One region of the Pseudonocardia autotrophica genome, then DNA from elsewhere that is predicted to be linked to it. Evidence: riboswitches for the same ligand, from Rfam matches in the RefSeq annotation. Region 1 holds a riboswitch; the other holds the start of a gene.
The links. Region 1 has a riboswitch for glycine ahead of gcvP (aminomethyl-transferring glycine dehydrogenase). Riboswitches for the same ligand answer to the same signal wherever they lie in the genome.
Positions count from the first base shown of each region.

Region 2: it holds a riboswitch for glycine, as region 1 does, so the genes downstream of both, Pdca_RS31225 (glycine cleavage T C-terminal barrel domain-containing protein) here and gcvP (aminomethyl-transferring glycine dehydrogenase) in region 1, are expected to answer to the same signal.

Region 1 covers NZ_AP018920.1:3,668,947-3,677,452, reverse strand. The annotation lists gene Pdca_RS17220 (ATP-binding protein) at 138-1,091, opposite strand; gene Pdca_RS17215 (MEDS domain-containing protein) at 1,109-2,020, opposite strand; gene Pdca_RS17210 (OsmC family protein) at 2,257-2,823, opposite strand; gene Pdca_RS17205 (cardiolipin synthase ClsA) at 2,877-3,599, shown strand; gene gcvH (glycine cleavage system protein GcvH) at 3,609-4,001, shown strand; gene garA (glycogen accumulation regulator GarA) at 4,214-4,666, shown strand; gene Pdca_RS17190 (bifunctional nuclease family protein) at 4,925-5,401, shown strand; gene Pdca_RS17185 (MerR family transcriptional regulator) at 5,605-6,219, shown strand; gene Pdca_RS17180 (YiaA/YiaB family inner membrane protein) at 6,239-6,538, opposite strand; glycine riboswitch at 6,621-6,717, shown strand; glycine riboswitch at 6,718-6,833, shown strand; gene gcvP (aminomethyl-transferring glycine dehydrogenase) at 6,878-8,506, shown strand, end outside.
Region 2 covers NZ_AP018920.1:6,713,550-6,722,055, reverse strand. The annotation lists gene nthA (nitrile hydratase subunit alpha) at 1-235, opposite strand, end outside; gene nthB (nitrile hydratase subunit beta) at 239-943, opposite strand; gene Pdca_RS31240 (amidase) at 940-2,484, opposite strand; gene Pdca_RS31235 (substrate-binding protein) at 2,612-4,042, opposite strand; gene Pdca_RS31230 (ArsR/SmtB family transcription factor) at 4,089-4,457, opposite strand; glycine riboswitch at 4,617-4,730, shown strand; glycine riboswitch at 4,731-4,825, shown strand; gene Pdca_RS31225 (glycine cleavage T C-terminal barrel domain-containing protein) at 4,871-5,218, shown strand; gene gcvH (glycine cleavage system protein GcvH) at 5,230-5,616, shown strand; gene glyA (serine hydroxymethyltransferase) at 5,613-6,884, shown strand; gene Pdca_RS31210 (carbon-nitrogen hydrolase family protein) at 7,294-8,313, opposite strand; gene Pdca_RS31205 (AraC-like ligand-binding domain-containing protein) at 8,324-8,506, opposite strand, start outside.

The sequences.
Region 1 (8,506 bases):
CGCATCGCACGGACGGCGGGCGGCGTCTCCGTGCGATGTGCTCGATCGCCGAGGATAGCGGAGCCGGGCCCCGCGCGTGAGATCCGGGTAAGGATTCACTCCGGCGGCGGGGTCCGCGCACCGCCGAACGTGGCAGTTCAGGCGCGGACGAGCAGCCGGACACGGGTGCCGTCATGGGCCCGCCACACGTGCAGGCTGTCGCAGAGCTGGCGGGCGATCCAGGTGCCGCGTCCCCGGGGCCGCGACGGGTGCGGCGGCGCCAGCCCGATCAGGGCCAGTGGGATCGAGCCGGTGTCGTGCACCTCGCACACCAGCTCACCCGGGCGGGACCAGACCGACAGCGCGGCCTCCGGCGAGCCGTGCTCGACCGCGTTCGTCGCCACCTCGTTCACCGCCTGCACCATGTCCTCACCGCGGACCGGGTCGAACCGGCAGGCACGGGCGGCCTCCTCCACCGCGTCGCGCACCCGGGACAGCTCGAAGGTGTTGTACTGCAGCTGCACGTCCGGCGGCCCGAGCAGATGCGGCGGGGCGAACGGGAGCGCCGAGAGCACCTCGGCCGGTGAGCGGAACGCCGGATTGCCGGTCAGCTGCTCGGCGCGCAGCTGCAGCGGATGGTTCGCGACGGCGGCGTCACCGATCGCACCGTGCAACGGGATCCGCGGATACACGCAGAGCTGGGTGACCGCCAGGCCGTCCAGCGAGATGTTGAGCGCGGCCTCCAGCTCGATCCAGAACCCGCCGTCGATCCCGTCGAGGTCCGGATCGTGCTGCGCCACGACGAACACCGGCCTGCCCGACGACGTCAACGCCCGCAGCTCCCTGGCCCGCCACGCGGCCACCGTCTGGCCGGACTCGCGGGCCGAGCGGGTCAGCGTGGTCAGCCTGCCGATCCCGCCCGCACAGTCGGCCAGCTCCGCACGCAGCGCCTGCTCGGCGTCGGGGGAGACGGCGAGTGCGATCTGGGCGCCGGTGTCGCGGTCCGCGGCCGCGGCGACCGGGGCGACCCGGCGGACGAGCTCCGCGGTGTCGTCGGCATGCACCAGCGCGTGCGCGAACCCGGGTGGACGGGGGACCGCATTGACCTTCACCGGACCTTCACCGATCCTCACCGGACCTGCTGCGCGGGTGGCGCGAGCCGGGGCGGATCGTCGTCGAAGGCGAGCTGGGGCGAGAACGCGGCACCGCAGCGGTCCAGGATCCGCTGCACCCGGGGGCGCACCCGGTGCAGCACCAGCCGATGGGTGGACGGGAAGCCCTCGGCCGCATGCACCAGTGCCACCGCCGACGCGACGTCGACGAACCGGACCGAGGCCATGTCGAGCCCGATGTCGGTCGGGGCGTCGGCCGAGCGCAGCGTGCCGTCGAGTGCCTGGTGCAGCAGCGAGGTGATCTTCGGGCGGTTGCTGTGGTCGATCTCGCCGGCCAGCCGGGCGTGCCCGATCCCGAGCCGGACGATCCGCAGCAACCCGTCGTCGTAGGCACCGGCCACCGCCAGATGGTCACGGTGCAGCGCGCGCATGATGTCGATCGACTCGTCCGGGAAGTGCACGTGATCGAACGTGCAGAGCGCGGAGAGGTTCTCCCGGTTCTCCCGGATCAGCCGGGCGAGCAGCCCGTCGTACTCGGGCAGCGTGCCGGACGCCGAGGGATCGAGCGCCGCGTGCATCTGCCCGGTGATCCGGGTGCCGGTCCAGCCCGCGTCCAGCGCATCGGCCACCTTGCCGGTGATCCCGGCGTGGATGTCCGGGAGCGGGGTGCGGAAGGTCCGCCGGGTGTCCTCCTCCGGAAGGATCTCCAGCTGCCCGGTGCGGAGTGGCTCGTCGATCCGGTGACCGTCCTCGGTCATCCTGCGCAGCAAGCCGTCCGCCGCACCGTCGTCGTCGAAGAACAGGACCTTCTCGCCGCGGGCCAGCCCGTGCGCCACGAACCCGGACGCGATCTCCCCGAGATGCTCGACGCTCTCCGGGATCGCGCAGACGTGATCACCGGACGACACATCGTCCGCCAGCTTGATCACGTGTCACCTACCGGGGCGGGCCGCCGACTGTCGGCAGGCACGCCCTGTCACGCCTACGAGGACGACGTCACCGTACGGAGACCCGCGGAGCCCCCCGGAGACCTCGGACCGTACCGGGCGCCGAACCGACAGTGACACGCGGCGAGCGGCCCGCCACCGGCGGTGGACCGCAGGTGGCGGCACCCCGTCCGAGCCGTTCGGCGCAGCAGGATGACGCCCGGACGGACCAGAACGGATCAGGAAGCGGGCCTGACCTCGACCGATGTGGTCGCGCTGCCCTTGATCGTCTGCAGCACCACGCAGTACCGCTCGGTCAGCTTCACCAGGGTGGCGACCGTGTCCGGGTCGGCCGCCGCGTCCCCGGAGCGGACGTCCACGTCGAGGAACAGCCGGATGTCACGGAAGCCGACCGGCGCGTCCTTCGCGACACCGAGCGTGCCGCGGAAGTCGAGATCACCCTCGGCCCGCAGACCACCGCTGACGTCGAGCTCCAGCGCGGTGGCCACCGCCCGCAGCGTCACCCCGGCACACGCGACCAGCGCCTCCAGCAGCATGTCCCCGGAGCACAGCTGGGTCCCGTCGCCACCGGTGGCCGGGTGCAGCCCGGCCTCCGCGAGTGCCTGGCCGGTCGTCACCTTGCAGGCGACCCCGGCGCCGAGCTCGCCGTCCGCGGACAGCGTGACGACCGCGGAGCCGGGATCGTCGCGGTACTGCTGTTTGAGCGGAGCCTGGATGTCCTTCAGCGTTCCGCCGGGGATCGGGCCGGACCCCGGGGAGGAATGAGTGTCGGTCACGGCACCCATCCTCACCCCGCCGGGCCGGACTGCACAGTGCGGGAGCCGTCTAGGCTGACCGGGTGGGCGGGGAATCCGATACGGGCAGGGCCGCGGCGGTCCGACGCGGCGCCCGCGAGGCCCGGGACACGGTGCGCGACACCGTCCGGGACTCGGTACACGAGGTCGCCGGACCGCCCACCGGCGACGATCGGCTCTGGACGGTGCCGAACGCGCTGAGCATGCTGCGGCTGGCCGGCGTCCCGCTGTTCCTGTGGCTGATGCTGGGCCCGCAGGCCGACGGCTGGGCCGTCGCGGTGCTGGCGATCGGCGGCTTCACCGACTGGCTGGACGGCAAACTGGCCCGGGTCCTCGACCAGTACAGCCGGTTCGGCGCGATGCTCGATCCGGCGGTCGACCGGCTCTACATCCTCGCCGCACTGATCGGTCTCGCGATCCGCGACATCGTGCCGTGGTGGGCGGTGGCCGCGCTGCTGGCCAGGGACGTGGTGCTGGCGGTCTGCGTGCTCGTGCTGCGCCGCCGTGGCTACGGCCCGTTCGAGGTGATCTACCTGGGCAAGGCGGCGACCTTCGTGCTGCTCTACGCCTTCCCGTTGCTCCTTCTCGGTGACGGGCCGTCCGCCGCGGAGACCGCCGTCCGGGTGATCGCACACGCCTTCGCGATCTGGGGCGTCGCCCTCTACATGTGGTCCGGCCTGCTGTACATCGCGCAGTTCGTGCTGGCGCTGCGCAGCCCGTTCCCACCCCCGACGACCCGCTTCGATCACCCGGATGGCGGGCGCTAGGCTCACTGCGTGAGTTCGGAGATTCCGTCGGACCTGACCTACACCGAGGCCCACGAGTGGGTGCGCGACACCGGGAACGGGGTGGTCCGGATCGGCATCACCGATCATGCCCAGTCGCAGCTGGGCGATGTCGTGTTCGTCCAGCTTCCGACGGTCGGCGACACCCTCTCCGTGGGCGACGCGATGGGTGAGGTCGAGTCGACCAAATCGGTGTCGGACATCTACGCCCCGGTGCCAGGCGAGGTCGTCGCCGTGAACGAGGCACTGGACGCCGGTCCGGAGCTGATCAACTCCGCTCCGTACGGCGACGGCTGGATCATCGACCTGCGGCTCGCCGACGGTGCGACGCCGGCCGGGCCGCTCGACGCAGAGGCCTACCGCCGGCTCGCCGAGGGCTCCTGACCGACCTCGGCGACCGCCTGACGCAAGTGTCGCCCGGACGCCACCGCCTGACGTATCGCGGTGACACCCGGGCAGGTAGGTTCGGTCCCCCTGACACGTCGACACCGCAGCCGGCCGAGACAACACCGCGACAGAGCGATCACGGCGGACGGCCTGCCTGCATCACCCGGACCGTGTCCGGGATTCCCGTTTCCGGAGGAGGAGACCCCGAGGTGACCACGAACGACCCGCGCGACGTGCCGCCGGAGCGCGCACCGGAGACCACATCGGTCTTCCGGGCGGACTTCCTCGCCGATGTGGAGCAGCCGAGCGCCGAGCCCGCCGTCTCCGGCGTCGACGGGCTACCCGCCGGGTCGGCCCTGCTGGTGGTCCGGCGCGGTCCGAACGCCGGTTCGCGCTTCCTGCTCGACGTGCCGACCACCAGCGCCGGCCGGCACCCCGACAGCGACATCTTCCTCGACGACGTCACGGTGTCCCGCCGGCACGCCGAGTTCCGGCGTGACGCGGGCGAGTTCGTCGTGGTCGACGTCGGCAGCCTCAACGGCACCTACGTCAATCGCGAGCCGGTCGACACGGCGGTGCTCGCGAACGGCGACGAGGTCCAGATCGGCAAGTTCCGGCTGGTCTTCCTGACCGGCCCCCGCGAGGGCGACCCCCGGGGCTGATCCATCCGCGGCGGTCCAGTCGACACGCCGCGGGAAGGACGGGCGTGTGACGATCGTCGAAAGGACGCTCGCACACCCCGTCCGGAGGCGCGCATCGGTGGCCCCGCCCGTGTAGCGTCGGAACGTGTCGGTGGCAGCGGTACGAGCGACCACAGCTCCCAGGGCGCGGACCAGGGCGAGCAAGGCGATCAGGGCGGCCGGGGTGGCGGGTCCATCCCGGGCGGCCGACAGGCCCGACAGGGCCGGGGAGGCGGGCTGATGAGCGAGATGCGCGTCGTGGGCGTCCGGGTCGAACTCCCGGCGAACCAGCCGATCCTGTTGCTGCGGGAGACGAACGGTGATCGCTACCTCCCGATCTGGATCGGATCGGTCGAGGCGACTGCCATAGCTCTCGAGCAGCAGGGGGTGAAGCCGGCCCGGCCACTGACCCACGATCTGCTCAAGGACGTCATCGGGGCGCTGGGGCGGCGGCTGGAGCAGGTACGGGTGACCGACCTGCAGGAGGGCACCTTCTACGCCGAGCTGATCTTCGACGGCGGCGTGACGGTCTCCGCACGGCCGAGCGACTCGATCGCGCTGGCACTGCGGACCGGAGTCCCGGTGCACGCCGACGAGAGCGTGCTGGCCGAGGCCGGGCTCGTCATCCCCGACGAGCAGGAGGACGAGGTCGAGAAGTTCCGCGAGTTCCTCGACTCGGTGTCGCCGGAGGACTTCCGCGGAGCCCAGCCCGGGTGACACCCGATCGGGCGTTCCGGACCGTTCGGCGACATCGGATGCCGCTCGGCGTGTCCGGCCCGTCCCGTGCCACGTCACCTGGCGTTGTGCGGCACGGCCGTGTCGGCGAGCCGCGTTGACCACTCCGGCCGCCGCGCCTACCGTCATCTGCGTTGATGACATCCGTGCAACTCACCTTCACCGAGAGTGATGGGAAGGTGAGGATGGCCACGGTGCGGCCGACCGAGGGAGACCACGCGGTGCAGACGCCACCACCCGAGGGGCCGGGGCAGGCAGAGCTGTTCCCGGACCCGCTCGTCGGTGAGGGGCTGGACGGGGTGTCCGATCGCCTCGTCGGCTTCCGCGGCCCGACCGCGTGCCAGGTCGTCGGTATCACCTACCGGCAGCTCGACTACTGGGCACGGACCGGGCTGGTGGTGCCCTCCATCCGCGGGGCTGCCGGATCGGGCAGCCAGCGGCTGTACTCGTTCAAGGACGTACTCGTCCTGAAGATCGTGAAGCGGCTGCTCGACGCCGGGGTCTCGTTGCAGAACATCCGGATCGCGGTCGAGCACCTGCGCCGGCGCGGGATAAGAGATCTTGCCGGGATCACCCTGTTCTCCGACGGCACCACCGTCTACGAGTGCACCTCCCCGGAGGAGGTCGTCGATCTGCTGCAGGGCGGCCAGGGTGTCTTCGGGATCGCCGTCTCGGGCGCGATGCGCGAGATCAGCGGTGTGATCAAGGACTTCCCGGCGGAGCGGGCCGACGGTGGCACCGTCGACGAGTCCCCGGAGGACGAGCTGGCCCGGCGCCGGTCGCGGCGCGCCATCTCCTGACCGGCGGGCCGGTCACCGGTCACGCGACGGAGCGGAACGGGTCGTGCTCGGCGATCAGCTTCTCCAGCCGAGCCTGATCGACCCGGTTCACCACGGTCAGGCTCTCCTGCTTGTCGCGGACGCACTTGGCCAGCGTGAACGCCGAGGTGATGGCGTAGAGCACCGCGATCGCGAGGAAGGCCTTCACCCACCCGTCGACGGGCAGGTAGAAGGTCCCGATGACGACCGCGGCCAGCGAGACGCCGAAGGACAGCACCGCCTGCAGGTGGAAGGCGGCCGTGGTGGCGGGGACGGGGCTCGGAGCGTTGCTGTTCGACATGCCGGGAAGCCTGGCGTGCCGGAGCGGAGCCCGGTGCCGTGGAAATACTGACCGAACCGGTTATCCTCTCTCCGGTAGTCGTTGACACCGAGCGGGAGAGACCCGGGGCAGCACGACCGGGCGCCGAAGGAGCAAATCCCTTCCCGGAACCTCTCAGGCACCAGGACCGCTCGGTACAGACGCCTCTGGAAAGCGACGGACCACCACGGGGAGTCCGTCCGCCGACGGGGAAAGCCCGAAGCCTCGGGTGAATCTCTCAGGCGCCCGGATCGCGGGTACGGACAGAGGGGAGGGGCGACACAGCCCTGCCCCGCCCGAGCCGTCACCTTCGGAGGCGCCGTGAGCCCGACCCCGCAGCAGGACCGTCCCACCCTCGCCGAACTCGAGCGCGGACTGCCGTTCGCCGACCGGCACGTCGGGCCACGCCCCGGCGAGCTCGCCCGGATGCTCGACGCACTCGGCGTCGACTCGCTCGACGCTCTCGCCGATCGAGCGCTGCCCGGCGCCATCCGCGATCGAGAGCCGGTCGGCGGTTCGCTGCCGGCGCCGGTCGGTGAGGCCGAGATGCTGGCCGAGCTGCAGGGGCTGGCCGACCGGAACACGGTGAACGTCCCGATGATCGGGCTCGGCTACCACGGCACCCGGACCCCGTCGGCGATCCGGCGCAACGTGCTGGAGAACCCGGCCTGGTACACCGCCTACACGCCGTACCAGCCGGAGATCAGCCAGGGCAGGCTGGAGGCACTGCTGGCGTTCCAGACGATGGTGTCGGACCTGACCGGACTGCCCGTCGCCGGTGCGTCGCTGCTGGACGAGGCCACCGCCGCCGCCGAGGCGATGACGCTGCTGCGTCGCGCGGGCCGGGCCACGTCGGCCCGGTTCGTGGTCGACGCCGACACACTGCCGCAGACCGTGGAGGTGCTCCGCACCCGGGCGGCGCCGCTCGGCATCGAGCTGGAGATCGCAGACCTGTCCGGCGGGAGCCTGCCGGACGGCGAGATGTTCGGTGTGCTGCTGAGCTACCCGGGCGCCTCGGGGCGGGTCGCCGATCCGTCCGAGCTGATCGCGCAGGCCCACGAGCGGGGCGCGCTGGTCGCGGTCGCCGCGGACCTGCTGGCGCTGACCCTGCTCACCCCGCCCGGTGAGCTGGGCGCGGACGCCGCGATCGGCTGCACCCAGCGCTTCGGCGTCCCGCTCGGCTTCGGCGGCCCGCACGCCGCGTACCTCTCGGTCGGGCAGCGGCACGCCCGTCAGCTCCCCGGCCGGCTCGTGGGCGTCTCCCGCGACGCGGATGGCCACTACGCGCTGCGGCTCGCGCTGCAGACCCGTGAGCAGCACATCCGCCGGGAGAAGGCGACCTCCAACATCTGCACGGCGCAGGTGCTGCTGGCCGTGATGGCGGCCTGCTACGCCGTTTACCACGGCCCGGACGGGCTGCGCTCGATCGCGCAGCGGACGCACCGGATGGCGGCGGTGCTGGCCGCCGGGCTGCGCGCCGGCGGCGTCGAGATCACCCACGACGCGTTCTTCGACACCGTGCTCGCCCGGGTGCCCGGCCGGGCCGACGCCGTGGTCGCCGCGGCGCACGCCGCCGGGATCGCGCTGCGCCGGGTGTCCGGCGACGAGGTGGGCGTCTCCACCTCTGAGATCACCACCGTCGCGCACCTGCGGACGGTCTGGGAGGCCTTCGGGGCCGGCGCGCCGGACGCCGCGGCACTGGACTCCGGCACCGCCGACGCACTGCCCGCCGAGCTGGCCCGGACCAGCGAGTACCTGACCCACCCGACGTTCCACGAGCACCGGTCGGAGACCGCGCTGATGCGCTGGCTGCGCCGGCTCTCCGACGCCGACCTGGCGCTCGACCGCACGATGATCCCGCTCGGCTCGTGCACGATGAAGCTCAACGCCGCCGCCGAGATGGAGGCGGTGACCTGGCCGCAGTTCAGCGACCTGCACCCGTTCGCACCG
Region 2 (8,506 bases), 3.0 Mb from region 1:
AGGCGGCCGAGGCGTCGGCGAGCAGCCGCTCCTTGAAGGCCGGGTCGGTCCACGCCCTGGCGACGACCTTCGCGCCCAGCTGCGGGCCGACCTCGTTCTCGTAGACCTCGGCCAGCCGGTCGACCGCCGCGGTGGTCATGACGCCCTTCTCGATGAGCAACGCCTCCAGGGCCTTGACCCGGGCGGTGATCTCCTCCTGCGAGCGGAGTGCGGTGTCGGTGGGCTTCACGGTCATGGTTCAGACTCCCTGGGTGGCGGGGACGAGCGTGAGGTACGGCTCCCACACGTCGAAGTAGTTGGCGCCGTTCGGGTCCGCGTACTCGGCGCCCCACAGCTCGGTGGCCTCGAACCGCACGGTGTAGAGGTGCTCGGGGCAGTCGCCGAGCCCGTTGCCCGCGGTGTCGGGGTAGAGATACGTGCCGTGCGCCGCACTGATCACGCCGCGGCGCCCGCGGATGTAGCGGGCCCGGCGGGTGTGGCCGTACGGGCTCTCGGAGGAGATGACGACCTCGTCGCCGACCGAGAACTGCGCGACCTTGTCCGACTCGCGGTGGGCCGGGAACCCGTTGGTGACCGCCCAGTCGACGAACTCGACGATCTCGGTGTCGGTCTCCCGCTGGGGCAGCGGCGCGTCCGGGTTCTCCAGGTAGTACGTCGTCCGCGCCTCCAGCTCGGCCGGGTCCAGCATGCCCGCGGCCGCGGCGTAGTGCTCGACCGAATGCGCCCAGTGCTCGTAGTAGTTCGAGATCAGGTACTCACCCGGCTCCATCTTCTCGATGCCGTGCCGGAACTGGTCCACGTTGAACAGCCCGGCCCGGGCGCTCTGCGCGAACATCGAGAAGGCGCGCTTCTCCCAGTCCGCACGGAACACCGGCTCGGACATGTGGTCGTTGTCGACCTTGCCCAATCCGTCGGTGCCGCCGAGGTCGAAGACTCCGTTCACTGCTGTTCTCCTACGGTCGTGAGCGCCGGCGGGGCGGGAAAGCCGCCGACGGCCTGCTCGAAGGTGTGTGCGACGCGCAGCACGGTCGCGTCGTCGAAGCGCTTGCCGACGATCATCAGACCGGCCGGTAGCCGGTCCACCAGGCCGGCCGGCACGCTCGCCGCCGGATGCCCGGTGACGTCGAACGGGGCGCAGTTGCCGATCATCCCGAGCGCGGTGGGCAGGTAGCTGTCCAGGCCGGCGTCGAGCCCGATCAGCTCCGGGGCGGTGTAGGGCAGGGTCGGCATGACCAGCACGTCGTAGCTGCTCAGCGCGGCGTCGTAGGCCGCGCGCAGGTCGAGGGCCAGGTTGCGGGCCATCGCGTAGTACGAGCCGCCGCCGTGCCCGAAGGTGTAGCCGCCGGACAGGCCGACCAGCTTGACCGTCTTGGACAGCTCCGCGCCGCGTTCGATCCGCTGCCGCGCGTAGTGCGCGATCAGCTCGGGATCGTAGAGACCGGGGTAGTTCATCCCGTAGGCGTTGCCGGTGACCATCTGGTACGCGGCACCCTCGGTGGCGATGACGTTCCAGACCGCCATGCCGTCGAGGTGCCAGGGGATCGACACCTCCTCGGCGGTCAGTCCTGCCTCGCGCAGGGCGCCGATCGCCTCCCGCACGGTCCGGTCGACACCCGGGTCGCTCTCCGGGCGGCCGAAGCCCTCGGTGACGATCCCGATCCGCAGCCCGGCCGCCGACTCGCCGAGTGCGGCGAGGTAGTCGACCGGCTCCAGCGAGGTGGGCTGGCGGGCGTCGAGCCCGTCGACGCCGGCGAGCACGCCGAGCATCAGGGCCGCGTCGGAGACGGTCCGGGTGATCGGTCCGAGATGGTCGATCGTCGCCTCGATCGGGAACGCCCCGGTGTAGGGCACCAGACCGTGCGTCGGCTTGTGTCCGACCGTGCCGGAGAACGCGCTGGGGATGCGGATGGAGCCGCCCTGGTCGCCGCCGACGGCCAGATCGACCGCGCCGCTGCCGACCAGCGCGGCGCTGCCGCTGGACGAGCCGCCTGCCGCCCGCGAGGGGTCCCAGGGGTTGCGCACCGGCCACGGCCGGGAGGTGAAACTGGCGCCGGAGAAGCACAGGTCCTCGCAGACCGCCTTGCCGGTGATCGTCGCCCCGGCGGCGAGCAGCCGGGTCGCGACGGTGGCGTCGCGGAGCGGGACGAAGCCCTCGACGGTCGCCGAGCCGTTGGTCATCGGGACCCCGGCGAGCGAGATGTTGTCCTTGAGGGCGACGGTCCGCCCGGCGAGCGGGCCGTCCGCGGCGCCGGGCACCGACGTCGTCACGTACCAGCCACCGAGTGGGTTGTCGGCCGGTTCGGCCCAGGCGCGCTCCGGCGCCTCGGGCGCGGAGGCCCGGTAGAGCTCCTCGACCCGGTCGGTCGCGCTGAGCGTCGCGGTCACGGCGGGCCCGAACTCGGCGAGCTCGGCCTCGGACAGCCCGAACGCGTGCTGGGAGTTGATCGCCGCGAGTTGCGCGGGATCGGGGGGTGGAATCGCCATCGAGCGGTACTCCTCACATCCGGGGGGATGCGAGAAAGCTAAGGAGCCCGCACTGTCATGTCAATGTTTGTCGACGCGTTGACAGGAGATCTGATGTGGACGACAAGCGCCCGTCATCTGTCCGAGATCAGGACCGGCCCTCGACATCGGACATCGACCCGAAGGTGGACCCGCGGGCCGCGGCCAGGTAGAGCGGCTGCTCCATGTGATGGCTGCCCTCCAGCGCGATGGTGCCGCGCGGCACCTCGTAGCGGCCCCGCCGGATCTCGTCGGCCACCGGCGTCGGCTCGGTGGACCGGACGTGCCGCGCCGCGGCCGCCCACACGTGGATCGCCTCGAACATCGACTCGGACAGGCTGGACAGCGGCGGCGCCCAGCGGCCGAACCGCTCGCGGTAGCGCTCCAGCAGCGTCCCGTTGCGTTCGGTCTGCAGGTGCTGGAAGTAGCCGGACACCCCGTGGATGCCTTCGGACGCCTCGAACCCGATCCGTTCCAGGGTGGCCTCGTCCATCGCCGGGCCGAGGCTGACGGTGTGGTCGCGCAGGCCCATCGCATGGCACTGTCGCTCGAACGCGGCCGCGTCGGCGCCGACGAAGGTGTCCAGCACGATGTCGGCCCCGGCGGCGGCGATCCGCTCGATCAGCGGGCCGAAGTCGCGGGCGCCGAGCGGGGCGTAACCCTCGCCGACCAGCACGGCGCCGCTGTCCGGGAGCACCTCGCGGGCGACCCGGTTCACCGCCCGCGGCCAGACGTAGTCGTTGCCCGCCAGGAACCAGCGCCGCCCGCCGGCCGACTGCATCAGCGGCCGGGCCGCCAGCGTGATCTGGGTGTGCGGCCGCTCCCCGAGCCGGATCCGCAGCCGCGACTCGCCACCGCCCTCGTTCATGTTGGTGTGCACGACCAGCACGTCCCGGCCGGTCAGCGCCGCGGACACCGCCTGGTAGGTCGCCGACGTCGTCATCAGGAAGATCGTCCGGCAGCCCGCACGGGCGAGTCGCAGCGCCTCCAGGGCGCCGGTGCCGGGATCGGTCGCGTCGTCGGCGTGCAGCAGCTCGACCGGGTGCCCGTCGATCCCGCCGTCGGCATTGACCTCGTCGACCGCGAGGGCGGCGACGTTGGCCACGGCCGAGGCGAACAGGCTCCCCGAGCCGGACCGGCTGGTGAGGGCGCCGATCCGGGGGCCGGTGGCGGCGCTGTCGCGCACCGGGTGCCCGCGCCGGCGCATCAGCCACTCCATTCCCTGGGCGTCGATCCCGGCGTCGAGCCGGATCCGGGTGCCGCCCGGGGCCGCGGCGAAGCGCAGCCGGATGCGACCCCGCCACGGCTGGTCGTGGGTGATCGTGATCATGTGCGGCCTGCGGAGGCCGCTGATCCGGCCGAGGACGTCGACCGGAGGGCCCTCGCCGATGGGTGCCTGCAGGGTCACCGGCTGGCCCAGCGCGACCCGGTCGCAGTGCGCACCGAACAGCCAGCCGCCGCCGTCGCGGCCGAACCGATCGAAGACGACACCGGGTGCGACGGCGGCGAACTCCTCCACCGCGACCGCGATCGTCCCCATGTCGGCGGGCGGGGTGCCGATCAGCGGGGTCCGGTGGCGCGCCGGGTCACCCGGCTGCCTCCTGCCGTCCGGCCGCGTTCTCCGCAGCGGACCGGGCCTCGCCGAGCGAGGACTGGAAGAGGCTCCTGAGCAGCGCGATCACGTCGGCCGCGGCGCCGCCGGGCTCGATCGAGTAGTAACGGAACCGGCCGGACCGGCGCTCGCTGACCAGGCCGGCGATCCGCAGCACCCGCAGGTGGGTGGAGACCGCGGTCCGGCCGACCGAGGTGATCCGGTCCGCGAGCTCGCCGGCGCTGCACTCGTCGCTCTCGGCCAGCACCGTCAGGATTCGGCGGCGGACCGGATCGGCGAGCGCGTCGAAGGCGAGACCGGCGTCCCGGCCGCCCCCGGCGAACGCGTCAGGATCCGTTGACATGCCAAGGAGTCTAACCGGGGTGCGGCGCTGCGTGTGGGTAACCCGGCACACTCCCGCCGGCGGCAGCGGGGCGAGCAGTCGATCGCGGTGATCCGTCGGACCCTTCCCCGGGCCCCGGGAATGGGTATCGTCCTCCCGACAACTGAAGATCGGGCTGTACGAGCCCGCGCGGAAGAGACCTGTCGGACGACGCGGCACCCCTGGTGCCCGGGCAGGCACCGGAGGAGCAAGCACCCCGCCAAACTCTCAGGTACCCCCCACCGCCCGGGCCAGGCCACTCTGGAAAGCAGGCGTCGGACACGCCTCGCCGATGGTGTAAGCCGGTCGTGCGCCGGTGAATCTCTCAGGCTCGGGACAGAGGGGGATCGTGTGGGCGGCACCGTCCACGCGTCACACCCGGGGTGACCACCACGATGACCGAGCTCGATCAGCGCCGGCCCGAGCTGCCGCGTTCCGCGTTGCACGACACGCCCGCCGCACCCCGCGCGGCCGTCAGCGACCTCCGCCGGCCGGGCGATACCGGTCCGGTACGGCAGCGACCTCCCCGGGCGCCACGCGCCGCGGCGCCGGCCGGCCCTCCGGTGCTCCCCGCCGCCGGCGAGGTGACCGGCGGCGTGCTGTCCCCGACTCTGCACCACCCGGTCGCGATCGCCGTCGGCGATCGGGCAGTCTCGGAGCCCGGCACCGCGCTCGCCGTCGACGTCCGAGGCTGGTCCGAACCGGTCGACGTCGACCTGCCCATCCACACCCGTTCCGAGTGAGAGGACCCGACATGTCAGTTCCCGACGACCTGCGCTACACCGAGCAACACGAGTGGGTACGGGTCGAGGGTGGCACCGTCACCGTCGGCATCACCGCGCACGCCGCCGAGGCGCTGGGCGACGTCGTGTTCGTGCAGCTGCCCACGGCGGGCGACGCCGTCACCGCGGGCGAGGCCTGCGGTGAGATCGAGTCCACCAAGTCGGTGAGCGACCTGTTCGCCCCGCTCGACGGGACCGTCACCGCCGTCAACGACGCCCTCGACGACGCGCCCGAGACCGCGGGCGAGGACCCCTACGGCAGCGGCTGGTTGTTCCGGGTCGAGCCCGGCGACGCCGGCGTCCCCGAGCTGCTGACCGCCGCCGAGTACCGCTCGCTGACCGAGGAGAAGAGCGCGTGAGCGACACCTTCACCGCATCACTGGCCGACGTCGACCCGGAGGTCGCGAAGGCCGTCGACGCCGAGCTGAACCGGCAGCGCGACACCCTGGAAATGATCGCCTCGGAGAACTTCGCCCCGGTCGGGGTGCTGGAGGCCCAGGGCTCGGTCCTGACCAACAAGTACGCCGAGGGCTACCCGGGCCGGCGCTACTACGGCGGCTGCGAGCACGTCGACGTCGTCGAGCAGCTGGCGATCGACCGGGCCCGCGAGTTGTTCGGCGCCGAGTACGCCAACGTGCAGCCGCACTCCGGTGCGCAGGCCAACGCGGCCACGATGGCGGCGCTGCTGCAGCCAGGCGACGGGATCCTCGGCCTCGACCTGGCGCACGGCGGGCACCTCACGCACGGCATGAAGCTCAACTTCTCGGGCCGGCTCTACCGGGTCTCGGCCTATCACGTCGACGCCACGACCGGCCTGGTCGACATGGCCGAGGTCGAGCGCGTCGCCCGCGCCGAGCAGCCGAAGATGATCATCGCGGGCTGGTCGGCGTACCCGCGTGAGCTGGACTTCGCCGAGTTCCGGCGGATCGCCGACGAGGTCGGCGCGCTGCTCATGGTGGACATGGCGCACTTCGCCGGGCTGGTCGCGGCCGGGGAGCACCCGAGCCCGGTGCCGTGGGCGGACGTCGTCACCACCACCACACACAAGACGCTCGGCGGCCCGCGCGGCGGGCTGATCCTGGCCCGCGCCGAGCACGCGAAGAAGCTGTCGTCCGCGGTGTTCCCCGGCCAGCAGGGTGGCCCGCTGGAGCACGTGATCGCGGCCAAGGCGGTCGCGTTGCGGATCGCGGCCACCGAGGAGTTCGCCGAGCGCCAGCGGCGCACCGTGCAGGGCGCCCGGCTGCTCGCCGAGCGGCTGGTGGCCCAGGACTGCGCGGACGCCGGCATCCGGGTGCTCACCGGCGGCACCGACGTCCACCTGGTGCTGGTCGACCTGGTGAACTCCGAGCTGGACGGCCGGGCCGCCGAGGACCGGCTGCACGACGTCGGGATCACCGTGAACCGCAACGCGGTGCCGTTCGACCCGCGCCCGCCGATGATCACCTCCGGGCTGCGGATCGGTACCCCGGCGCTGGCCACCCGCGGGTTCGACGCCGATGACTTCCGTGAGGTCGCGGACATCGTCGCCGAGGCGCTCGCCCCGGCCTTCGACGCCGCGCGGGCGACCGTCCTGCGCGAGCGTGTCGCGGCCCTGGTCGCGCGTCGCCCGCTCTACCCGGGGCGCTGACCCGAGGGCTGCTCGGGGATCGGGGCGACCGGACGCCTGCCGGGGTGGGCCTCGGCCGGCCCGCCCGCCCCGGTTCCCCGAGCAGCTCCGCGAGTTCCTCGAGGGTCGCGGTCGGCGCCGGGGAGTCACGCTCGGCCCGGCCGAGCAGCAGCACTCGACCCTCGGCCGTGGGCGGAACGAGCGTCACGCCGCGTTCCGCGGAACGTGCCGGATGGGCCGCGTCGCGTTCCGCGGAACGCGCCGGATGAGCCGGATGAGGGCCCACCGCGTTCCGCGGAACGCGCCGGACGGGAGCCCGCTGCGTTCCGCGGAACGTGCCGGAGGGGAGCCCGCTGCGTTCCGCGGAACGTGTCGGACGGGAGCCTGCCGCGTTCCGCGGAACGCGCCGGTTGCTCCGTCCGGAGCAGCCTCAGTGCACGCTGAGCACTATCCCGGTGCCATCGGCACCGGCTTCGGCGGACTCGATCGGTTCCACCGGCCCGACCGGCCGGCTCAGCGGGGTCTGCGGTGTGCGGTCGATGCCGAAGCTGAACACGTCGGGCCGGGCGTAGTGGCCCGCGCCGTCGGCGAAGTACTTGGCGAACGGGATCACGCCCAGATCGAGATCGGCGGTCACCACCCGCTCGGTGTCCCGGTGCGGCTCGGCCAGCCACTGGCCGTTCGGGCCGACGAAGCCGGTCAGCCCGCCGCCGAGGGTGGGTGCATCCGGCCCCGGAGCGACGTCCAGCCGGTCGATGATCTCCTGGGTGACCATCCCCTGGGAGACGATCACGTAGGTCTGCGCGCAGATCGCGTGCGCCTGGGCGAGGGTGGTCGAGTAGTGGTCGAAGTCGCCGGCGTTCGGGTCGGCGTGCGTCGCGTTGATCGCCGGCCAGGCCGCCACGTGGATCTGCTCGCCGAGCGTCGCCAGCGCGTAGCGGGGCAGGTCCATGCTGTGCTCGAAGCAGATCAGGCCGCCGAGCCGGGCGAACCCGGTGTCCACGACGAACACGTCCTGGCCGTCGCCCCGGCCCCACACGGTCCGCTCGACATTGGTCGGGTGCAGCTTGCGGTGCCGGGCGACCAGCCGCCCGTCCGGGCCGAAGTAGGCCTGGGTGTTGTAGAGGGTGCCGCCCTCCCGCTCGTCCACGCCGAGCACCACCCACACCCCGGCGTCGCGTGCGGCCGCCCCGATCGCCGCCGACTCCCGGCTCGGCAGCTCGATCGAGTTCGCGAACAGCTCGGCGAACAGCGGTGCCGCGTACTTGGTGGTGTGCGACCAGATCCAGTGCGGGTAGCCGGGCAGGAAGGTCTCGGGGAACACCACGAGCCGGGCACCGGTCCGGCCGGCCTCACGGATGAACTCGCAGGTCCGCTCGACACCGGCGGCCAGGTCCAGGAACGGGGCGGCGGCGTGCACCGCCGCCACCCGGACGATCTTCTCAGCCATGGGCAGGACGCTACGAGCGATCGCCCGACCCGGCTTGACGATCCGTGCAGCCGCCACCGGGCCGGTCCCGGAAGCCGGATGGTGGCGCGCCGAACTCGGCCCGGAACAGCCTGCTGAAGTGCGCGGCTCCCGAGAACCCGCAGGCCGCCGCGACCTCGGCGATCTGCAGGTCGTGCCGGTCCGGTCCGGTGAG